2 regions of the Pseudomonas svalbardensis genome follow, and region 2 is predicted to be linked to the other one. Evidence: predicted binding sites of a transcription regulator. Region 2 holds the regulator's gene; the other holds the start of a gene.
What was found. Region 2 encodes FliA, which starts transcription of late flagellar genes. Its sites were predicted from a motif close to CTAAAGTTTNNNNNNNNNNNGCCGNTAA; they were not measured.
Positions count from the first base shown of each region.

Region 1: a site for FliA is predicted at 4,124-4,151, ahead of QFX16_RS00655 (methyl-accepting chemotaxis protein). Genes of this name have one in related genera too.

Region 1 covers NZ_CP125619.1:125,005-137,189, reverse strand. Annotated here, with positions in the region: gene QFX16_RS00665 (non-ribosomal peptide synthetase) at 1-1,481, shown strand, start outside; gene QFX16_RS00660 (SRPBCC family protein) at 1,504-1,971, shown strand; gene QFX16_RS00655 (methyl-accepting chemotaxis protein) at 2,127-4,007, opposite strand; gene QFX16_RS00650 (sigma-70 family RNA polymerase sigma factor) at 4,322-4,822, shown strand; gene QFX16_RS00645 (FecR domain-containing protein) at 4,822-5,835, shown strand; partial or broken gene QFX16_RS00640 (TonB-dependent siderophore receptor) at 5,924-7,674, shown strand; gene tnpB (IS66 family insertion sequence element accessory protein TnpB) at 7,852-8,502, shown strand; partial or broken gene tnpC (IS66 family transposase) at 8,584-10,131, shown strand; rRNA gene rrf (5S ribosomal RNA) at 10,260-10,375, opposite strand; rRNA gene rrf (5S ribosomal RNA) at 10,482-10,597, opposite strand; rRNA gene QFX16_RS00615 (23S ribosomal RNA) at 10,752-12,185, opposite strand, start outside.
Region 2 covers NZ_CP125619.1:1,859,137-1,871,321, reverse strand. Annotated here, with positions in the region: gene QFX16_RS08540 (DUF2802 domain-containing protein) at 1-186, opposite strand, end outside; gene QFX16_RS08535 (chemotaxis protein CheW) at 187-672, opposite strand; gene QFX16_RS08530 (CheW domain-containing protein) at 746-1,630, opposite strand; gene QFX16_RS08525 (ParA family protein) at 1,632-2,420, opposite strand; gene motD (flagellar motor protein MotD) at 2,464-3,354, opposite strand; gene QFX16_RS08515 (flagellar motor protein) at 3,370-4,110, opposite strand; gene QFX16_RS08510 (protein-glutamate methylesterase/protein-glutamine glutaminase) at 4,110-5,240, opposite strand; gene QFX16_RS08505 (chemotaxis protein CheA) at 5,290-7,539, opposite strand; gene QFX16_RS08500 (protein phosphatase CheZ) at 7,554-8,342, opposite strand; gene QFX16_RS08495 (chemotaxis response regulator CheY) at 8,373-8,744, opposite strand; gene fliA (RNA polymerase sigma factor FliA) at 8,912-9,652, opposite strand; gene fleN (flagellar synthesis regulator FleN) at 9,649-10,479, opposite strand; gene flhF (flagellar biosynthesis GTPase FlhF) at 10,596-11,924, opposite strand; gene flhA (flagellar biosynthesis protein FlhA) at 11,936-12,185, opposite strand, start outside.

The DNA.
Region 1 (12,185 bases), 1.7 Mb from region 2:
CATTCGCCAGCAACGGCAAGGTCGACCGCAAGGCGCTGCTGGCAATGCCCGTGAATGTGTCCGAAAACACGCTGCGGCGCTTCCCCGCCAGTGCCGATGAGGCGCTGTTGCTGGAGATCTGGGCCGAGCTGCTGGAGCTGCCGGCCAGCGATATTTCCACCGACGAAAGTTTCTTCAACCTGGGCGGCCACTCGATCCTGCTGTCGCGCATGCTTTTACGTTTGCGTGAGGAATTCGGTCGCAGCATCTCGATCAACCGCTTCATCGAATTGCCGACCATCGCCAAGTTGGCGACCTTGGTGCGCGGCTCCGGCACCGAAGAGGTATTGAGCGAAAAAGCCTTGGCCGATGCTTTCCGCGAACTGGATATCCAGCCGTTGCCAGTCAACCGCATGGGCGATGTGCACAAGGTGATCGTTACCGGCGCCAACAGCTTTGTCGGCGTGCACATCGTCGAAGCGTTGCTCGCCTGGGGCGCCAGCGAAGTCGCCTGCCTGGTTCGCGACGGCGGCGGACAATCGGCAGCCGAGCGGTTTGCCCATGCGCTGCGAGAAAACCGTCTGGAGCATCTTGACCTGAGTCGGGTGCGGGTTTATGCGGCGGACATTACGCGTCCGTCATTGGGGCTCGAAGCGGATGTTTACGAGCGACTGGATCGGCAGTTCGGCGCGTTGGTGCACAACGCCGCCAACGTCAATCACGTACTCGATTACGAGTCGCTGGCGCGGGACAACGTCGAGCCGATTTTCGAGTGCCTTCGGTTGTGCGAAGGGCGCAGCAAAAAGATCTTCAACTTCGTCTCAACGCTCTCGGCCTCCAGCACGATTGCCGCCGATGGCCGGGTGCTGGAATTGCCCGCCGCACAGACCCCACCGATCTACATCAAGAACGGCTACAACCTGTCCAAATGGGTCGGTGAGCGGATCCTCGAACGGGCTCGCGAACGTGGAGTACGGGTCAATCTTTATCGCCCCGGCAACATCAGTTTCAACAGCCTCACCGGTGTCTGCCAGCCGCACAAAAATCGCTTGATGCTGATGCTCAAAGGCTCGATCCAGCTCGGCCAGGTGCCGGAATTCGCGCTGAATTTCGACCTGATGCCGGTGGACTTTCTCGCACGGTTCATCGCCTTCCACGCCAGCCGTTATTCACCCGAAAAAGCGGTGTTCAACCTGCACAACCCCGAACCTCTGAGCTGGGACAACTACGTCGCGTCATTCCGTGAGGCGGGTCGGGAGTTTTCCATGGTCAGCGTCGCCGACTGGCAGCAGCAACTGGGCCGGGTCGACAGCGACAACGCGTTGTTCGGCGTGCTCGGTTTCTACCTCAACGGCTTCGAGGAAGACATCGGCGACATCTCAATGATCGGCCACGCCAACGCCCAGGCGGGCGTGCGGCAGATGGGCGCGCATTACCCGGAAAAATCCCCGGCACTGCTGCGGCGCGGCTGCGACTACCTGAAAGAAATCAACTTCATCTGATTCACTCAACCGGAGCAAAACCATGAAAACCCTACAACCCGATACCCTGATCAAAAACCCTCAAGGCTGCCACGTCGTGTCTTCAGTGGAAGTGCCGGCGGATGCCGCGCAGGTCTGGGCGGTGGTCGGTAACTTTGCCGGCTTCGATCAATTCATTCCGGCGCTGTCGCACATCGAGATGACCGGCGAAGGCGTGTCGTCCCTGCGCAAGAAAATCTTCAAGGACGGCAACCTGGTGGTCGAGCAACTCAACTCCCGGGATGACCAGGCGCTGAACATGACCTGGACCACGATTTACAACACCTTGGGCGTGGCCAATTTGTGGGCGGCGATGAGTGTTGAACCGCTGGGCGCGGGCAAATCCCGAGCGACCTGGACCATCATCGCCGAACCCGCACAGGGCGGCGCCGAGGCATTGCCGGGGTTCACGGATTTCGTTCAGGGCTTTGCCGATGACTCGATGAACAATGTGTTGAAGCTGTTTGCGTAGGGCTTTGGTTCAGCGGTGACTGGTACACCGCTATCGCGAGCAGGCTCGCTCCCACTGGGGTTTTCAGTCGTTCACAAATGTTGTGATCACAGAAAATTCCATGTGGGAGCGAGCCTGCTCGCGATTGAACGATAACGCGGTTCAACTGACCTCAATCAGATCTTGAAGCTGTCGACCAACTGCTTCAACCGGTTCGCCTGCAGGGACAACGCATCGCAATCCTTCAACGTTTCATTGAGGTTGGCCACGCTCTGCTGGTTCAGCAGGTTGATCTGGTTGACGTCGACGTTGAGGGTTTCCACGACCGCCGTCTGCTCTTCGGTCGCCGCGGCCACCGACTGGTTCATGCCATCGATTTCGCCGATGCGCTGGGTCACGCTGACCAGACGCAGACCGGCCTGGTTCGCCACTTCGACGCTCTGTTCGCTGGAGACCTGACTGGCGTTCATGGTCGTCACCGCTTCGCGAGAACCGATCTGCAGCGAGGTGATCATCTTGTGGATCTCCTCCGCCGATTCCTGAGTACGGTGAGCGAGGTTACGCACCTCGTCCGCCACCACCGCAAAACCACGACCGGCTTCACCGGCACGGGCCGCTTCGATGGCCGCGTTGAGCGCGAGCAAGTTGGTCTGCTGGGAGATGCCTTTAATCACATCCAGAATGTGCCCGATGTTGTCGGTACTGGCGTTCAGGGTTTCGATCTGCGTGCAGGACAGGCTGATTTTCTGCGACAACTCGGTCATCGCCAGAATGGTTTTCTCCACCACCTGACGACCGTCATCGGCCTGCTCGCTCGCACCGCTGGCGTGCTGGGAAGCATCGGCGGCGTTGCGGGCGATTTCCTGGGTGGCGGCGCCCAACTGGTTGATCGCCGCGGCCACACTATTGGTGCGGGCGCTTTGCTCGTCGGAACCGACGATCGAAGCGTTGGACGAAGCCATCACCCGTTGCGACAGGTCGTGAACCTGGCGGGTTGCCGACGACACCTCGGAAATCGACGCGTGAATTCGCTCCACGAACTGGTTGAACGAACCGCCCAGCTCACCGAATTCGTCTTTGCTTTCCACGGCCAGACGTCGGGTCAGGTCGCCCTCACCTTGCGCGATGTCCTGCATCGCACGGCCCATGGTGGTCAGCGGACGCATCAGCACGTTGATCAGCAAGCTCAGCAGCACGGCAATGGCCGTCACGGCGATGAACATCGCGATCAGCGCAGAAGTGCGGAACTGGCTGAGTGGCGCGTAGGCCTTGTCCTTGTCGATCGACAGACCGATGTACCACTCGGCATTCGGCATACCACTGACTGGAGTAAACGAAAGGATACGGTCCTGCTTGTTCAGGGTGACTTCCTGATTACCCTTCTCGATGCGCACGCCGGCGTTCGGGTAGATGTCCTTCAGATTTTTCATCACCTGGTCTTTGTCCGGGCTGACGATCACCTGACCGTCGGCGCTGACCAGGAATGCGTGGCCGATGCCACCGAAGTCCACCGAGTTGATGATCTTCACCAGCGTTTCCAGGCTCAGGTCACCACCGACCACGCCAAGCAACTCACCGTTCTTTTTCACCGGCAGGGCGATGGTCACCACCAGGCCACCGACGGCAGCCATGTAAGGCGGGGTCAGCATGGTCTTGTCGGCAGCCACGGCCTGTTTGTACCAGGGACGCTGACGCGGATCGTAACCGTCAGGCATCTTCGCGTCCGGGCGCTGAGTGAACACGCCGTTGGCCTGGCCCACGTAGGTGAACTGGAAGTTCGAGGTCAGCGCCGGTTGATTGACCAGCCCCGGGAGGTCGGCATTGGCACCTTGATGGGCGACGTTCTGCGCGAGGTTTTCCAGCACCAACACGCGGCCACTCATCCAGTTCTGCACGCTGCTGGCGGTCAGATCGCCGGCCTGCTGGACGCTTGATTCGAGGTTTTGACGGATGGTGTTTCGCTGCAGATAGTCGTTGTACAAAGTGAACAACGCAAAAGCCAGCACCACGACGCCGGAGGCGGCCAGAAGGATTTTATGGCTGAATTTGAGATTCATTTCATGGGACTTCTTATGCAAAAAGTGGGGATGCGTTCCGGGTTGCAACATTCCATGTAACAGCGCAGGCAGGGCTCTGGGGCCGCTCTACTTTGGTGCACGCATGTCTCATAAGGCTGTCGGCACAAACCGGAGAAAACTTAGGCGTTTGTACGAAATGGTCGACATTCCTGTCAGATACCCGCCGAACGGCGTGCCAGAGCACCTGCTCAGTCTTTTTGTGATGACGGTTGTTCGTACGGCAGTTGCAAATTCCCCAACCCTTGATGACAATGCGACTAATTATCATTTGTGACGTTCGGGCTGTCGCGTTCATGTCCTCACCTGAGTTTGCAGTACAGGCGCTTTACAGTAGCCATCACGGTTGGCTCAACACGTGGCTGCGCGCGCGATTGGGTAATGCAGCCGATGCGGCGGACCTGGCTCAGGACACGTTTGTGCGTCTGCTGCACAGAACCGAACGCCTGGAACTCAAGGCTCCCCGCGCCTTTCTTCGAACGATCGCCCGTGGGTTGGTGATCGACCATTGGCGCCGTGAAGAAATCGAACGCGCCTACCTGGAAACCATCGCCCATTTGCCCCAGTCCGAAACCCCGAGCATCGAAGCGCGGGCATTGGTACTTGAGTTGCTGGAAAGCATCGCCCGTATGCTCGAAGGCCTGAAGCCGAAAGTGCGTCAGGCGTTTCTGCTGGCACAGTGCGAAGGGCTTACCCACAAACACATCGCCGAGCAGATGGGCTTGTCTCTGCGTTCGGTGGAACGCTATGTGGCCGACGCGCTGTATCACTGCTATGTGCTGCGGTATGAAACGTGATGCCTGTGGATAACTTGTCGCTGAATCGACGCGGTGAACCGCACCAGCAGGTGGTCAAACAAGCCATCCATTGGCTACTGCGTCTGCGTAACAACTCGGCTAATTCCAGGCTACGTCAGCAATGCGATGTCTGGCGGGCCGAACACCATGAACACGAACTGGCCTGGCAACGGGTGCAGTCGCTGCAAGCCGAGTTGAGCAGCAACCTGCGGGCAGTGCCCGGTGCTCAAGTGGCCTTCAATACGTTGGAAAACAGCGCTCAGGGACTGGGACGCCGCCAGGCCTTGAAGCTGCTGTCCGGTGCGTTGCTGATGGGGTCGGCGGCGTGGCTGGGCAAGGATGCAGTGGGCTGGCAACAGTGGTCCTCTGATTTCGCTACTGCCACGGGCGAACGGCGCGGTTTCCAATTGCCCGACGGCACACGACTGGAACTCAATACCGCCAGTGCAGTGGATCTGGATTACAACGCGCAGCAGCGGCTGATCAAACTGACTCGCGGCGAAATCATCGTGACGTGCGGCGGGATCGACGAAGGATCTTGGTTTGATCGACCGCTGCGGGTGCAAAGTCGCCAGGGTGTGTATGAAGGCGTCGGGGCACGTTTCATCCTGCGGCAGGACGGCGACTGCACGCGGCTCAGTGTTACCGGCGGCATGGTCCTCATACATTCACCACTTGCCGCCGATAGCACACCGATCCAGGTGCAGGCCGGGCAAAGTTATCTGATCGATCATCACCAGGCGAGGTTGGCGCCACCGCTGAACATGGATGCGGGTGCTTGGGTCGACGGGCTGATCGTGACTCGCAATATGCGGCTGGGGGATTTCCTTGATGAAGTCGGACGCTATCACCACGGTTATCTGACGTGCTCAGCGGACATTGCTGACTTGCGGTTATCCGGGGTTTTCCGCCTGGAGAACACCGACAGGTTGCTGGCCATCCTGCCGCAAACCCTGCCAGTGCAACTGCGCTATCGCACTCGCTGGTGGGTGACGTTGGAGCGACAGGCCTGAAATATTTTTGGCGGGTTTTCCGGACAAGTCCGGCTTAGTCAGTAAGCACTTCAATTCTGACCTCAGCGACTTCCTACGGAAACCTACAATGACTGCGCGCGCCACCAGTAAGAATCCTCTTCATTTCGCCGCCGATTCAGGCGTCCTGCGCTACGCCGTACGCGCTGCGCTGTTCTCTACCGCGCTGGGTGTCGGCGTGCTGCCGACACAGGGCGTAGCGGTAGCGGGCAGCGAGGTCAGCAGCCACCGTTACAACATTGCCGCAGGCCCATTGCGCGATGTGCTCAACCAGTTTGCGCGTCAGGCGGGGATTACCTTGTCGACGACGCCTTCGCGAACCGGGGGCCTTCAGTCACCAGGCGTGCAGGGCGAATATTCGGCGGACCAGGCACTGCGACGTTTGCTCAGCGGTTCGGGTTTGGAGGCCGTGAGTCAGGATGGCAGCAGCTACGTGTTGCGCCCGGTCGCCGAAACCGAAGCGCTGGCATTGCCCACTACCGACATCAAAGGCTTTGCCCTCGGCAATGCGCTGGGCAGCATGGACGGCTACAACGCGACGCATAGCCAGATCGCCACCAAGACCAGTACTGCGTTGCTGGAAACCTCGCAAAGTGTCTCTGTGGTAACCCGTGAGCAAATGGACGATCAAGGTTCGCAAACCGTGTCCCAGGCCATGCGTTACACCCCCGGCGTGCTGACCAACCCTTATGGCGCAACCCACCGCTATGACTACGTGGCGCTGCGCGGCTTCAACGATGGTTCTGTGGATAACATCTATCTGGATGGCTTGAAGTCCATGGGGGACAGTGGCACCTACAGCACCATGCAGGTAGACCCGTACTTCCTGGAGCGCGTCGATATTCTCAAAGGGCCGTCATCGGTGCTCTACGGTCGCAGTTCACCCGGCGGCCTGGTGGCGCTGACCAGCAAGTGGCCGCTGTATGAGGCCTATCATCAGGTTCAAGCCACAGTGGGCACCCAGGGTCAGCGCGGCATGGGTTTCGACTTCAGCGGCCCGGTGGATGATGACAAACGCATTGCCTATCGCCTGACAGGGCTGGCGGATCAGTCCGACACACAGTTCGATCACAACAAAGAAAAACGCTTCGCTCTCGCGCCTACGGTGAGCATCGATTTTACCGAAGACACCTCGCTGACCCTGCAAGCGTATTTGCAACACGATCCGTACGGTGGTTATCACGGTGGCGTGCCGGCCGACGGCACAATTCATCAGCGCAATGGGAATCGGATCTCCCCCCACTTCTTCGAGGGAGAACCGAGCATTGATGGCTTTCAGCGTGATCAGCAGTCCTTCGGTTATCAATTCGAGCACCGTTTCAATGACGTGTTTACGGCACGGCAGAACTTCCGTTACCTCGATTCCAAGGTGAAGCTGGATCAGGTCTATGCCTATGGCTGGACCACACCGAGCAGTAATGAGTTGAATCGTTATTACCGGTGGCGATGAGAAGCTTCATGCATTCATTGTCGATAACATGCTGCAAGCGGAGTTCTTCACCGGTGCAACCAAACATACTGTACTGATGGGCGCGGACTACCAGCGTCGCAAAACCGTGGTCGACTGGGCCAGCGGTGGACTTGCGATATGTCGGCTATAGCTGGGCCGACGCGGAAAACACCATGAAGGTGCCGTCCTACACGCTGTTTGATGCGTCTGTTGGTTACGACTTAGGCAAAGTAGGGTTGAAGCGCGTGGATGTTCGCCTGAATGCGAACAACCTGACGAATGAGTCCTACGTGGCCTCCTGTGCCAGCCTGAACTTCTGCTACTTGGGCGAAGAACGGAATGTCGCCGCGACAGTGAGCTACCAGTTCTAATCACTCATCACTCCAACAAAGCCAGCGCCTGAATCCGGGGGCAGGCTTTGTCGTCTCTGTGGGAACACTGTGGTGTATGCGTCCGGCCAAGTCATCTACCCAGCCCCGCAAAGCCAAGACATGGTGTGCACTTAAATTTAAGTGGGCACCAGTTCTAGCCTTTTAAGCGGGTATTTCATGCAGCCACAACGCCGTTCCTACTCCAAATCCTTCAAAGCCCAGGTCATTCAAGAGTGTGCCCAGCCCGGCGCTTCGATCGCCAGCGTCGCGCTGAGCCACAGTCTCAACGCGAACCTCGTCCATAAGTGGATTCGGCTACAGTCGCAGAAAAGTGTCGCCCTGCAACCTGCCTTTATCCCGGTGGCATTACCGTCGCCAGCGTCACGATCGGATTTCACCCCGGCCATGATCTGCCTCGAAATCCCACGTCAAAGTGAACTGGCCGACCGACAGCGCGGCTGCCTGTGCGACCTTTCTTCGAGACCTGTTGCGATGATCCGCATCGACGCCATCTGGCTCGCCACCGAGCCCATGGACATGCGCGCCGGCACCGAAACCGCGCTGGCGCGTGTGGTCGCCGTGTTCGGTGCGGCGCAGCCGCACTGCGCTTATCTGTTTGCCAGCCGCCGCGCCAATCGCATGAAAGTGCTGGTGCACGACGGGTTGGGTATTTGGCTGGCGGCGCGCCGCCTGCATCAAGGCAAGTTCTTCTGGCCGGGTTCTCGACACGGCTCTCAGATGGAATTAGGTGCCGAACAACTGCATGCCCTGGTGCTGGGTTTGCCTTGGCAAAGAGTTGGGCCAAGCGGCGCGATTTCCATCGTGTGACGCTTGCCATGGCCAGCCTGGCCGTGCAATTGTCCGATGAGTCTATCGCCGGTGTAGCCTTGCTCTGGCAAAAACGGCGGCATGACTTCGCTTCCAAACCTCGACCAACTAAACCCTGAACAACTGCGCGCTCTGGCGGCGCAGTTGATGCGGCGTGTCGAGAATCTCGATCAGAAAGTCGAGACGATGGGTAAGCAAATCCACCATCACAAAACGGTCAACGAGAAACTGGCCCACGAGATCGCGCAGCTCAAGCGCTTCAAGTTTGCCAAGCGCAGCGAGCAACTGAGCCCGGATCAGGCCAGCCTGCTTGACGACCTGATCGACACTGACATCGCAGCCATCGAAGCCGAACTTGAAGCGCTACAACCCGCTCCCGTTTCGACCGAGGCTCGGCAAAAACCCAAGCGTACCGCCTTGCCGCCGCAGTTTCCGCGCACCCTGATCCACCACAAACCCGACAACAGCCACTGCCAGTGCGGCTGCGCCCTCAAGCGTATCGGCGAGGATGTCAGCGAGAAACTCGACTACACGCCAGGCGTGTTCACCGTCGAGCGTCATATCCGTGGCAAGTGGGTCTGCGGCCAGTGCGAAACGCTGATCCAGGCACCGGTTCCGGCGCAGGTCATCGACAAGGGCATCCCGACCGCCGGCCTGCTAGCCCACGTGATGATCGCAAAGTTCGCCGACCATTTACCGCTCTATCGTCAGTAGTCGATTTTTGGTCGGGCCGGTCTGGTCATCGCCCGCTCGACCTTGGCGCAATGGGTCGGCAACTGTGGTGTGCAGTTGCAGCCGCTGCTCGATGCCCTGCGCGATGCTGTTCTCGAACATGGCGTAATCCATGCCGATGAAACACCGGTGCAGATGCTTACGCCGGGCGCAAAGAAAACCCATCGCGCGTATGTCTGGGCCTACGCCACCAGCCAGTTCTCGGACTTGGCGGCGGTCGTTTACGACTTCAGCCCGAGCCGCGCCGGAGAGCATGCACGCAGCTTCCTGCGAAACTGGAAAGGCAAGCTGGTCTGTGATGATTTTGGCGGCTACAAGGCAAGCTTTGAACTCGGCGTCACCGAGATCGGCTGCATGGCCCATGCACGGCGCAAGTTCTTCGAACTGCACGCCACCAACAAGAGCCAGCTCGCCGAACAGGCCTTGCGCTACATCCAGTTGCTGTACGAAATCGAGAGCGAAGCCCGCAACCTTGAACCGGATTTACGCCGCCGAATATGGCAAGAAAAAGCTGTACCGGTGATGGATGCTCTGCATGCCTGGATGATCGCCCAGCGCCAGATCGTGCACGACGGCTCGGCGATAAGCAAAGCTCTGGATTACAGCCTCAAACGCTGGACGGCGCTGTCGCGCTACCTCGATGACGGGGCCGTACCCATTGACAATAATTGGTGCGAAAACCAAATCCGACCATGGGCGTTGGGTCGCAAAAACTGGCTCTTTGCAGGTTCGCTACGCAGCGGCAAACGGGCGGCGGCGATCATGAGCTTGATCCAGTCGGCGCGGCTCAACGGGCATGATCCGTATGCTTATTTGAAGGACGTCCTCACGCGCCTGCCGACGCAGCGGGCGAGTGAAATCGATCGGTTGCTTCCGCATAAGTGGCAGCCGGTTTAATCACGCAAGGCGTGATGCCCGGACGCATACACTGTAGTGGTTTGGCGATGGCGTTTTTCTGAGCGTTTAGCGAGCCCAGAACGACAAAACCCCTGTCTGCGTTAGCAGACAGGGGTTTCGGAATTCAATCTTGACGATGACCTACTCTCACATGGGGAAACCCCACACTACCATCGGCGATGCATCGTTTCACTGCTGAGTTCGGGATGGGATCAGGTGGTTCCAATGCTCTATGGTCGTCAAGAAATTCTGTGACCAGCCCGTTACAGCGCAACGTGCCAGCAAAATGGGTGACTTCTACTAAAACAAAACCCCTACCTGCATACGCAGATAGGGGTTTCGGAATTTAATCTTGACGATGACCTACTCTCACATGGGGAAACCCCACACTACCATCGGCGATGCATCGTTTCACTGCTGAGTTCGGGATGGGATCAGGTGGTTCCAATGCTCTATGGTCGTCAAGAAATTCGGTAGCCAGGTCGTTCTCCTTGCGGATCACGCTCCAGCGAATGGGCAGGTGATAGATTTGTGTGTTGCGTTGCGAATTTTCGACTTGTGTCGTCTTCACACACCGCAATCTGGTGCCTCTTCAGGTCAGCAAATTGCTTGGGTGTTATATGGTCAAGCCTCACGGGCAATTAGTATTGGTTAGCTCAACGCCTCACAGCGCTTACACACCCAACCTATCAACGTCGTAGTCTTCGACGGCCCTTCAGGGGACTCAAGGTCCCAGTGAGATCTCATCTTGAGGCTAGTTTCCCGCTTAGATGCTTTCAGCGGTTATCTATTCCGAACATAGCTACCCGGCAATGCCACTGGCGTGACAACCGGAACACCAGAGGTTCGTCCACTCCGGTCCTCTCGTACTAGGAGCAGCCCCTCTCAAATCTCAAACGTCCACGGCAGATAGGGACCGAACTGTCTCACGACGTTCTAAACCCAGCTCGCGTACCACTTTAAATGGCGAACAGCCATACCCTTGGGACCGGCTTCAGCCCCAGGATGTGATGAGCCGACATCGAGGTGCCAAACACCGCCGTCGATATGAACTCTTGGGCGGTATCAGCCTGTTATCCCCGGAGTACCTTTTATCCGTTGAGCGATGGCCCTTCCATACAGAACCACCGGATCACTAAGACCTACTTTCGTACCTGCTCGACGTGTCTGTCTCGCAGTCAAGCGCGCTTTTGCCTTTATACTCTACGACCGATTTCCGACCGGTCTGAGCGCACCTTCGTACTCCTCCGTTACTCTTTAGGAGGAGACCGCCCCAGTCAAACTACCCACCATACACTGTCCTCGATCCGGATAACGGACCTGAGTTAGAACCTCAAAGTTGCCAGGGTGGTATTTCAAGGTTGGCTCCACGCGAACTGGCGTCCACGCTTCAAAGCCTCCCACCTATCCTACACAAGCAAATTCAAAGTCCAGTGCAAAGCTATAGTAAAGGTTCACGGGGTCTTTCCGTCTAGCCGCGGATACACTGCATCTTCACAGCGATTTCAATTTCACTGAGTCTCGGGTGGAGACAGCGCCGCCATCGTTACGCCATTCGTGCAGGTCGGAACTTACCCGACAAGGAATTTCGCTACCTTAGGACCGTTATAGTTACGGCCGCCGTTTACCGGGGCTTCGATCAAGAGCTTCGCGTTAGCTAACCCCATCAATTAACCTTCCGGCACCGGGCAGGCGTCACACCCTATACGTCCACTTTCGTGTTTGCAGAGTGCTGTGTTTTTAATAAACAGTCGCAGCGGCCTGGTATCTTCGACCGGCATGGGCTTACGCAGTAAATGCTTCACCCTCACCGGCGCACCTTCTCCCGAAGTTACGGTGCCATTTTGCCTAGTTCCTTCACCCGAGTTCTCTCAAGCGCCTTGGTATTCTCTACCCAACCACCTGTGTCGGTTTGGGGTACGGTTCCTGGTTACCTGAAGCTTAGAAGCTTTTCTTGGAAGCATGGCATCAACCACTTCGTCACCCAAAGGGTAACTCGTCATCAGCTCTCGGCCTTAGAATCCCGGATTTACCTAAGATTCCAGCCTACCACC
Region 2 (12,185 bases):
GCGCACGATGCCGCTCTGGTAGTCGTCGACACGCTTGCCCAGATCCTTGATGCGCTGATCGCGCAGCGCATCGCCCTGAGCCTGTTGCGCGGCGATCAGTCGTTGGCCTCGTATGTACGCCAGAAACATCGCCAGCGTGCCTGCCCAAAAGAGGAACAGGACAATGACCGCCACCTCAAGAATCAATCAGATGTTCTCCAGGTCCGACCATTCTTCTTCGCTCATCATCTTGTCCAGCTCGACCAGGATCAGCAGTTCGTTGTTCTTGTTGCATACGCCTTGAATGAACTTGGCGGATTCTTCGTTACCGACGTTCGGTGCGGTCTCGATTTCCGACTGACGCAGGTAAACCACTTCGGCCACGCTGTCGACCATGATCCCAACGACTTGCTTGTCGGCTTCGATGATGACGATACGGGTGTTGTCGCTGATCTCGGCATTCATCAGGCCGAAGCGCTGACGGGTGTCGATCACGGTGACCACGTTACCGCGCAGGTTGATGATGCCCAGCACGTAGCTCGGAGCACCCGGGACCGGGGCGATTTCGGTGTAACGCAAGACTTCCTGAACGCGCATCACGTTGATGCCGTAGGTTTCATTGTCCAGCTTGAAGGTTACCCATTGCAGGATCGGATCTTCGGAACCCTTTGCAGCCGTCGCCTTATCATTCATACCCTGACCCCTCGAAAAACCGCCCTAGCGGTGTGTGTTCTGTGCAGCGGCAGTGACTGCCGTCGCGTGTTTGTTATGTTGGTTTGTGAGTCGGCGTGGTGCCGCTCATGTGCTTTGCCCCACCGCTGGCGATCAACTCGGCCAGGGCGGAAACGTCCAGCAGCGCACACATGTGCTCAATCACCGTGCCGGCGAGCCATGGCCGCTGACCTCGATGACTTCTCCATTTGATTTCGTTCGGGTCCAGGCGCAACGAGCGGCTGACCTGATGCACCGCCAGCCCCCATTCGTAGCCCTGAACCGAAATAACGTATTGCAGGCCCTGGCGGAAATCGTCGCGGTAACGGTCGGGCATAACCCAACGCGCGGTGTCCAATACTTTCAGGTTGCCGGCCTGGCTCGGCAGGATCCCGAGGAACCACTCCGGTTGACCGAACAGCGGTGTCAGCTCGTGACCGGCCAAAGAATAAATCGAGCCCAGACACACCAGCGGCACGGCCAGGGTCAGCCCGGCGACATCGAACAACAGGCATTCGAATGGCTCGGCGGCCCAGGACGGGCGACCATCGGTTTCCACTGGTGGTGGCGTGTTGCTCGGTGGCAGGTGGACTTCGACCACCGGTGGCACCAAGGCTTGCAGCAGCGGGGCGATGGTCGAGATCGGTGCGAGAACCGGCGCTGGTGCTTCGATCACGGCTACCGGTGCTTTCGCCACGGGCGCTGCTACCGGCGCGGCAACCACGGCGGGTTTCTGCGCATCGCGAGCCTGCTCTTCGAGCACCGCTGCCTGGAACTCGTCCAGCGCAGCTTCAACTTCGACCGCTTCAACAACCTCAACGATTTCAACCAGCGCTTCGATTTCCGGCGGCAACTCTTCAGTCGCCTCCATCAGCAAGCTGTCCAGATAAGACTGGAGAGCCAGTTGCGGGCGCGAGGTGGTTTTTACCGGGCGGTTCATCTCACGCCACCTGCGGAACAAGTTGTGCTGCCAGCAGATGCTTGAGCAACGCGCGATAAGCCAGCACCCCACGGCTCTTGCCGTCGAACTGTGAAGGCGTCACGCCGGCACGGCTGGCGTCACGCAAGCGCGTATCGACTGGAATGTAGCCCTGCCAGATTTCTTCCGGGTACTTGTCGCGCAATACCCGCAGCGTGCCGAGGGACGCCTGCGTGCGGCGGTCGAACAGGGTCGGCACGATGCTGAACGGCAGCGCCTGTTTACGCGAACGGTTGATCATCGCCAGGGTGTTGACCATGCGCTCCAGACCTTTGACCGCCAAGTGTTCGGTCTGCACCGGAATCACCAATTGCTGGCTCGCCGCCAAGGCATTGACCATCAGCAAGCCGAGCAACGGCGGGCTGTCGATCACGGCGTAATCGAAGTCCTGCCAAAGTTGCGCCAGGCTCTTGGCAATCACCAGGCCCAGGCCACTCTGACCCGGCGACTGCCGTTCCAGAGTCGCGAGTGCGGTGCTCGACGGCAACAGGGAAATACTCTCGTGGCTGGTGGGCAACAGCAACTGACCGGGCAGGCCTTGCGGCACACTGCCCTTATGCAGGAACAGGTCGTAGCTGCTGTGTTCCAGGCTGTCGGGGTCGTAACCGAAGTAGCTGGTCATGGAGCCATGGGGGTCGAGATCGACCACGACCACGCGCTTGCCCGCCTCGGCCAGTAAACCGGCTAAAGCGATAGAGGAAGTGGTTTTACCGACACCACCCTTTTGATTGGCGACTGCCCAGACTCTCATTCGGATTGTTCCTCCCGGTCGAAATGGTCGACCGAGAAATAGCTCAACGTATTAATGCGGGTGACGGAGAATTGACGGCACTCTCTCGTCCCGGCGACTTGACCGGGGTCGGTGCAGTTTGTGTGCCAGCACGCTTCAACGCGGCATCCGGATGCGCATTGGCCGTTCCGGTCCCCGTGAGGCTGCGGCGTACATCAAGATTTCGTGACACCACCAGCACCACGCGACGGTTACGCGCCCGCCCCTCGGCAGTCGCGTTGTTGGCCACTGGCTGGAACTCGCCGTACCCCACCGACGCCAGGCGACCGGGGTTCACACCCTGCATCGCCAGCATGCGCACGATGCTTGCCGAGCGGGCCGAGGACAGCTCCCAGTTGGTCGGGTATTGCGCGGTGCGGATCGGTTGATCGTCAGTGAAACCTTCGACGTGAATCGGGTTGTCGAACGGTTTCAGAATCGCGGCAACCTTGTCGATGATGTTGAACGCGATGTCGCTGGGCATGGCGTCGCCGCTGCCGAACAACAGGCTGGAATTGAGTTCGATCTCGACCCACAGCTCGTTGCCGCGAATGGTCATCTGGTTGGAGCTGATCAAGTCGCCAAACGCGGCGCTGATGTCGTCGGCGATGCTTTTGAGCGGATCGCTGGCACCCGCGATACCGGCGTCGACCTGCTCGGCGTCTTTAACCAGCGGCTTGGCCGGGGTCACGGTCTTCGGTCGCTCGTCGCCGATCGGGATCGGCTTGAGGGCGCGGTCGGAATCGGTAAACACCCCGATCAACGCTTCGGAAATGACCTTGTACTTGCCTTCGTTGATCGAAGAGATCGAGTACATCACCACGAAGAAAGCGAACAGCAACGTAATGAAGTCGGCGTATGAAACCAGCCAACGCTCATGGTTTACATGTTCTTCAGGTTGCCGACGACGAGCCATAGTCCATTACCCCCATCAATCCATGAAGCCCTGAAGCTTCAACTCAATAGAGCGAGGGTTTTCACCTTCGGCGATCGACAGAATGCCTTCCAACAACATTTCGCGATAACGCGACTGCCGCAAAGCGACGGACTTGAGTTTGGCGGCAATCGGCAGCAGCACCAGGTTGGCACTGGCCACGCCGTAGATGGTCGCGACGAAGGCCACGGCAATGCCGCTACCCAGTTGCGATGGATCGGCCAGGTTGCCCATCACGTGGATCAGGCCCATCACCGCACCGATGATGCCGATGGTCGGCGCGTAGCCGCCCATGCTTTCGAAGACTTTGGCGGCTTCGATGTCGCGGCTTTCCTGAGTGTAGAAATCCACTTCCAGGATGCTGCGAATCGCTTCCGGCTCGGCGCCGTCCACCAGCAGTTGCAGACCTTTGCGCGAGTAGTTGTCAGGTTCGGCGTCGGCCACCCCTTCCAGACCCAGCAGGCCTTCCTTGCGTGCGGTCAGGCTCCAGTTGACGACGCGATCGACGCCACCGGCGAGGTCGATGCGTGGAGGGAACAGGATCCAGGCCAGTATCTGCATGGAGCGCTTGAAGGCGCTCATCGGTGACTGCAGCAGCGCCGCACCGACGGTTCCGCCGATAACGATCAACGCCGCCGGGCCGTTGGCCAAGGCGCCGAGGTGGCCGCCTTCAAGGTAGTTGCCGCCAATGATGGCGACGAACGCCATGATGATCCCGATGAGGCTTAAAACATCCATCAAATACAAGCCTCGACCAGATGCTTGCCGATATCGTCCAGCCCGTACACCGCGTCGGCGAGTTCGGCTTTGACGATGGCCATCGGCATGCCGTAGATCACGCAGCTGGCTTCATCCTGAGCCCAGATCGAGCTGCCGCCCTGCTTGAGCAGACGCGCGCCTTCGCGACCATCGGCGCCCATGCCGGTCAATACGACCGCCAAAACTTTGTCACCGTAAGACTTGGCCGCGGAACCAAAGGTGATGTCCACGCACGGCTTGTAGTTCAGACGTTCGTCGCCCGGGAGGATCTTCACCGCGCCACGGCCGTCGATCATCATTTGCTTGCCACCCGGCGCCAGCAGCGCCAGGCCCGGACGCAGGATGTCGCCATCCTCGGCTTCCTTGACGCTGATGCGGCAGAGCTTGTCCAGACGCTCGGCAAAGGCCTTGGTAAAGGCAGCTGGCATGTGCTGGATCAATACGATCGGTGCGGGGAAATTGGCCGGCAATTGGGTCAGAACCCGCTGCAGGGCAACCGGGCCGCCAGTGGACGTACCGATGGCGACCAGTTTGTAGGCTTTGCGTTTCGGCGTTGGCGACGACGAGGCTGGCGCGTACGTACGCGCCGGAATCGGAGCCGGTGCCGGACGCGCAGGCGCACTGCTGCCGTAGCTGCTGACGCTGGCAGGTGCAGGCGTCGGGGCGGGTGCGGCGACAGGTGCCGGAGCGCTGTAGGTGTTGGCGCGACGGTTACTGCGCGAGATGCTGAGAATCTTCTCGCACAGCAGTTGCTTGACCTTCTCCGGGTTACGGGAGATGTCTTCGAAATTTTTCGGCAGGAAATCCACCGCGCCAGCGTCCAGCGCGTCGAGGGTTACCCGAGCGCCTTCGTGGGTCAGCGAGGAGAACATCAACACCGGGGTCGGGCAGCGCTGCATGATGTGCCGCACTGCCGTGATGCCATCCATCATCGGCATCTCGTAATCCATGGTGATTACGTCTGGCTTGAGGGCCAGCGCCTGATCAATCGCCTCTTTTCCGTTGGTCGCCGTGCCGACGACCTGGATATTCGGATCCGCTGAAAGAATTTCCGAGACGCGGCGGCGGAAAAACCCCGAATCGTCCACCACCAGGACTTTAACTGCCATAAACACTCCGTTAGACGGAGCGAGGCTCAGTCGCCCCGCTCCACCAGAATCAAATACGCCGTGCGGCGTAACGCTTGAGCATGCTCGGAACATCGAGAATCAGCGCAATGCGGCCGTCACCGGTGATGGTGGCGCCGGACATGCCCGGGGTTCCCTGGAGCATTTTGCCCAATGGCTTGATGACCACTTCTTCCTGGCCCACCAGTTGATCGACGACGAAGCCGATCCGCTGAGTGCCCACCGAAAGGATCACCACATGGCCTTCGCGCTGCTCTTCATGAGCGGCGGAGCTGACCAGCCAGCGTTTGAGGTAGAACAATGGCAGCGCCTTGTCCCGCACGATCACCACTTCCTGGCCGTCCACCACGTTGGTGCGCGACAGGTCGAGGTGGAAGATCTCGTTGACGTTCACCAGCGGGAACGCAAACGCCTGGTTGCCCAGCATGACCATCAGCGTCGGCATGATCGCCAGGGTCAACGGGACCTTGATGACGATCTTCGAGCCCTTGCCCTTGGTCGAATAGATATTGATGGTGCCGTTGAGCTGGGCGATTTTGGTTTTCACCACGTCCATGCCCACGCCGCGTCCGGAGACATCGGAAATTTCGGTCTTGGTCGAGAAACCCGGCGCGAAGATCAGGTTGAAGCAATCGGTTTCGCTGAGGCGATCCGCTGCATCCTTGTCCATCAAGCCTTTCTTCACGGCAATGCCGCGCAGAACATCGGCGTCCATGCCCTTGCCGTCATCGGAAATCGACAGCAGGATGTGGTCGCCTTCCTGTTCAGCGGACAGGATCACCTTGCCGCTGCGAGGCTTGCCCATCGCTTCACGCTCGGCCGGCTCTTCAATACCGTGGTCGACCGAGTTGCGCACCAAGTGGACCAGCGGGTCGGCCAGGGCCTCGACGAGGTTCTTGTCGAGGTCGGTTTCTTCGCCGACCAGTTCCAGGTTGATCTCTTTCTTGAGCTGGCGAGCCAGGTCGCGAACCAGACGCGGGAAGCGCCCGAAGACCTTCTTGATCGGTTGCATCCGGGTCTTCATGACCGCGGTTTGCAGGTCGGCCGTGACCACGTCGAGGTTCGACACGGCCTTGGACATGGCTTCGTCGCCGCTGTTGAGGCCCAGACGGACCAAGCGGTTACGCACCAGTACCAACTCGCCGACCATGTTCATGATTTCGTCGAGACGCGCGGTATCGACCCGCACGGTGGTCTCGGCTTCGCTGGCCGGTTTTTCCGGTGGCGGCGCGGACGGAGCACGAGCCGGAGCCGGGGCAGCAGCAGCGGCAGGCTTCGGCGCTTCGGCTTTAGGCTCGGGCGCTTTGGCAACGGGTTTCGGTGCAACAGCCTTGGCAATGGGCGCCGCAACCGAAGCGCTGGCGCCCGACGCGGTACCGACTTCAGTGAACTTGCCTTTGCCGTGCAATTCGTCGAGCAGCGATTCGAACTCGTGATCGGAGATCAGATCGCCCCCAGCCGCTTTAGCGGTGGGCGCAGCCGGGGCCGGCACCGCAGCAATGGCCGATTCCAGCGCATCAACGGCAAAGTTACCCTTGCCGTGCAGCTGATCGAGCAGTGCTTCGAACTCGTCGTCGGTGATATCGGAGCTGTCGCCTGCCGCTTTCGGGGCAGCCGGTGCGGCTGGCGCCGGGGCCACCGCATCGACGGCGAACTGGCCTTTACCGTGCAGTTGATCGAGCAACGACTCGAACTCGGCATCGGTAATTTCGTCGCTGCCCGCTGCATTGCTGCTCGGCGCCGGCACAGCCGCCGGGGCTTCTGCCTGAGCCTTGACGGCGTTCAGCGAGTCCAGCAGTTGTTCGAATTCGTTATCGGTGATGTCACCCGATTCGCTCTCGGCGGCAGGTTCTTCCACCACCTCGGCGACCGGTGCCGTTTCATCGGCGGTTTGCGGCTCGGCCAGACGGGCCAGAGCTGCCAGCAGTTCAGGCGTGGCAGCCGTGATCGGGGTGCGCTCGCGGACTTCGGTAAACATGCCGTTCACCGCATCCAGCGCTTCGAGAACCACGTCCATCAGTTCCGAGTCGACGCGACGTTCACCCTTGCGCAGGATGTCGAACACGTTCTCGGCGATGTGACAGCACTCCACCAGCTCGTTGAGCTGGAGGAAGCCGGCGCCTCCTTTTACAGTGTGAAAACCGCGAAAAATTGCATTGAGCAAGTCCGCATCATCAGGTCGGCTTTCAAGCTCGACCAGCTGTTCGGACAGTTGCTCTAGAATCTCGCCGGCCTCAACCAGGAAATCCTGAAGGATCTCTTCATCGGCGCCGAAGCTCATGTGTAGGGGTGCTCCTAGAATCCAAGGCTGGAAAGCAAATCGTCTACATCGTCCTGACCGGACACAACGTCTTCTCTTTTATCGGCATGAATCTGCGGACCTTCACCCTGAGAGAGATGTTTTTGCGGATCTTTTTCTGCCAGCATCGCTTCACGGTCATGTTCGATGCCCGCAAAGCGGTCCACCTGACTGGCCATAAGCACGAGCTTGAGCAGGTTGCTTTCAACTTCGGTGACCAATTGGGTCACGCGCTTGATCACCTGACCGGTGAGGTCCTGGTAATCCTGAGCGAGCAGAATGTCGTTGAGGTTGCTCGACACAACGCGATTGTCTTCGCTGCTGCGTGTCAGGAAACCGTCGACTCGCCGGGCCAGCTCGCGGAACTCTTCAGCCCCGACTTCGCGACGCATGAACCGTCCCCAGTCGGTGCTCAAGGCTTGGGCTTCGTTGCTCAGGCCGTTGACCAGCGGCGTGGCGTTTTCCACCAGGTCCATGGTGCGGTTGGCAGCAGCCTCGGTCAGCTTGACCACATACCCCAGACGCTCGGTGGCATCCGTGATCTGCGAGACTTCCTCGGCTTGTGGCATGTGCGGGTCAATCTGGAAATTGACGATCGCGCTATGCAGCTCGCGAGTGAGCTTGCCCACTTCCTGATACAGGCCACGGTCACGGGTCTGATTGAGCTCATGGATCAGTTGCACAGCGTCGCCGAACCTGCCTTTTTCAAGGCTTTCGACCAGTTCGACCGCGTGTTTTTTCAGAGTCGATTCGAAATCGCCCTGTGAAGACTCGTTATGCTCCATAGCTCCCCCGTGGCGCAGTGGCTTCGCACATCAACCGATGCGTTCGAAAATCTTCTCGATTTTTTCTTTTAACGCCTGGGCCGTGAAAGGCTTGACCACATAGCCGTTAACACCGGCTTGGGCTGCCTCGATGATCTGCTCGCGCTTGGCTTCAGCGGTCACCATCAGCACCGGCAGGTGCTTGAGCTTTTCATCGGCACGCACGTGGCGCAGCAGATCGATACCGGTCATGCCAGGCATGTTCCAGTCTGTTACCAGAAAGTCGATGCTGCCGCTGTTGAGAACCGGAATGGCAGTAGTGCCATCGTCGGCCTCGACCGTGTTGGTGAACCCAAGGTCACGCAACAGGTTTTTAATGATCCGCCGCATCGTTGAGAAGTCATCAACGATGAGGATTTTCATGTTCTTGTCCAATTCGACCTCCAAGCAGTCTTAAACGCGCCCAGCACCTGGACGCGCCATTTCAATCAATCCGGCAAAGCACTCAATGACTGTCTGGAGCACAACAGATCGGGACCGGTACGGTTCAACACCCCACCAGCCGCGTTCGCAGTGTCCCCACACTGCCTTCAGCGCGCTCGCCACTCCCCCAAACGCCCCCGCAAACGGGCCGCGCACTGGCTGTGTAACTGGCTGACCCGAGATTCGCTGACCCCCAGGACCTCACCGATTTCCTTGAGATTCAACTCTTCGTCGTAGTACAGCGCCAACACCAGTCGCTCACGCTCCGGCAAATTGGCAATCGCGTCCGCCAGCGCTGCCTGGAAGCGTTCATCTTCCAGATCGCGCGACGGCTCCAGATGAGCACTGGCGCCATCCTCGTGCAGCCCTTCGTGTTCGCCGTCCTGCAACAGATCGTCGAAACTGAATAAGCGGCTGCCCAGGGTGTCGTTCAAAATCCCGTAATAATCGTCGAGACTCAATTGGAGTTCGGCCGCAACCTCGTGATCTTTAGCGTCACGGCCGGTTTTAGCTTCAATCGAGCGAATGGCGTCGCTGACCATCCGGGTATTGCGGTGGACCGAACGTGGCGCCCAGTCCCCCTTGCGTACTTCATCGAGCATCGCGCCACGGATTCGAATGCCCGCGTACGTCTCGAAACTCGCGCCTTTGCTGGCGTCGTATTTGGTCGACACTTCAAGCAGGCCGATCATCCCGGCCTGGATCAGATCTTCCACCTGAACACTGGCTGGCAGACGCGCCAGCAAGTGGTAGGCAATGCGTTTAACCAGTGGCGCGTAACGCTCGATCAGCTCGTACTGCGCGTCACGTGCCGACTTCTTGTAGAGGTTGTAGCCACTGGCTGTCATAGCACGGGTCCTGCCGTTTGTTGCACGAGGCGCTCGACGAAAAACTCCAGGTGCCCACGCGGGTTGGCAGGCAGCGGCCAGGTATCGACCTTCTGTGCAATGGCCTTGAACGCCAGTGAGCACTTGGACCGCGGGAAGGCTTCGTAAACGGCGCGCTGCTTCTGCACAGCCTTGCGCACACTTTCGTCGTAAGGCACCGCGCCGACGTATTGTAAGGCGACGTCAAGGAAGCGATCCGTGACCTTGGTCAACTTGGCGAACAGGTTGCGACCTTCCTGCGGGCTCTGGGCCATGTTGGCCAGGACCCGGAAGCGGTTCATGCCGTAATCGCGGTTCAGCAGTTTGATCAGTGCGTAGGCATCTGTGATCGAGGTCGGTTCGTCGCAGACCACCAGCAAGACTTCTTGCGCTGCGCGAACGAAACTGACGACCGAGTCTCCAATGCCCGCAGCGGTGTCGATCACCAGCACGTCGAGGTTGTCGCCGATATCGCTGAACGCCTGGATCAGGCCGGCGTGTTGGGCCGGGCTCAAATGAACCATGCTCTGTGTGCCGGACGCGGCCGGGACGATGCGAATGCCGCCAGGGCCTTGCAACAGTACGTCGCGCAGCTCGCAGCGGCCTTCGATCACGTCGGCCAAAGTACGTTTGGGTGTCAGTCCCAGCAGGACGTCGACGTTCGCCAGCCCCAGATCGGCGTCCAACAGCATGACGCGCCGGCCGAGCTCAGCTAGAGCCAGGGACAAGTTCACTGACACGTTAGTCTTCCCGACGCCACCTTTGCCGCCGGTCACCGCGATCACCTGTACGGGATGCATGCTGCCCATGAATTTTCTTTACCTTGTCTTACTTAGACGGAGGCCACATTACTGGCTGCGCGTTCACTAACTGAACAATGCATGGCAGACCATCGATGTAGGTACAAAAACTGTTCATTAATACCTCAGCCGACCTGCTTGGTCGGGCTGTGGTAAATATCAGCGAACATGTCAGCCATGGCTTCTTCGCTGGGTTCTTCTTGCATTTGCACGCTGACGGCGCGACTGACCAACTGATGACGACGCGGTAGATGCAAATCATCCGGAATCCGCGGGCCATCGGTCAGGTAGGCCACCGGCAATTCATGACTGATGGCCAGGCTCAACACCTCGCCCAGACTTGCCGTTTCATCCAGTTTAGTCAGGATGCAGCCAGCGAGCCCACAACGCTTGTAACTGTGATAAGCGGCCGTTAGAACCTGTTTCTGGCTGGTGGTTGCCAACACCAGATAATTTTTTGATTTGATGCCACGACCAGCCAGGCTTTCGAGCTGCATGCGCAGTGCCGGATCGCTGGCCTGAAGGCCCGCGGTATCGATCAGCACCACGCGTTTGCGCAGCAAGGGCTCCAGCGCCTGCACCAGCGATTGGCCCGGATCGACATGCGTCACCGACACATTGAGGATCCGGCCCAACGTCTTGAGTTGTTCCTGAGCACCAATACGGTAGCTGTCCATGCTGACCAGCGCGATATTCTGCGCGCCGTACTTGAGCACGTAACGGGCCGCGAGTTTGGCCAGGGTGGTGGTCTTGCCCATGCCGGCGGGGCCGACCATGGCAATCACGCCGCCCTCTTCCAAAGGCTCGACTTCCGGTGTGGCGATCATCCGCGCCAGGTGTGCCAGCAACATGCGCCAGGCCTGACGAGGTTCTTCAATATCGGTAATCAGCGCCAGCAAATCACGCGACAACGGGCCGGACAGACCGATGCGTTGCAGGCGACGCCAAAGATTGGCCTGGGCCGGACGGCTGCCTTGCAGCTGATTCCAGGCCAGGGAGCCGAGTTGCACTTCCATCAGTTCGCGCAGGCTGTTGAGTTCGAAACGCATCGAGTCGAACGCCCGTGGGTCGACGCCACCGGAGGCAGGTGCCGCAGCCGGTGCAGGACGACGGGGTTCGGTGTAGGTTGGCTCGATCAGCGGCTCGGCGGCGGTCAGTGGCAGGCCGGCGAACAATTGGCGATTGGTGGACTTATCGCTCTCGCCATCGCTGCGCAGGCTCAGTTCGGCCTGGGCGGTGACGATCCGCGATTGGGTCTTGCGCAGCTCGTCTTCGAGTTCCATGTTCGGAACGCGCGGGGCCAGCGCCGACAACTTGTAATCCAGGGCAGCCGTCAGCTCGACACCACCGGCGATCCGGCGGTTGCCAATGATGGCGGCATCACCGCCCAGCTCATCACGAACCAGTTTCATGGCCTGACGCATATCGGCGGCGAAAAAACGCTTAACTTGCATAAACCACTACCTCAGCCGTTGGGCCCTACTGTCGCAACGATGGTCACTTGCTTGTTGTCAGGAATTTCCTGGTAAGCCAACACATGCAAACCCGGGACTGCCAATCGGCCGAATCGCGACAGCATCGCGCGAACCGGACCGGCTACCAACAGAATCACCGGTTGACCTTGCATTTCCTGACGCTGCGCCGCATCGATCAACGAGCGTTGCAGTTTCTCAGCCATGCTTGGCTCCAGCAGAACACCCTCTTCCGAGCCTTGT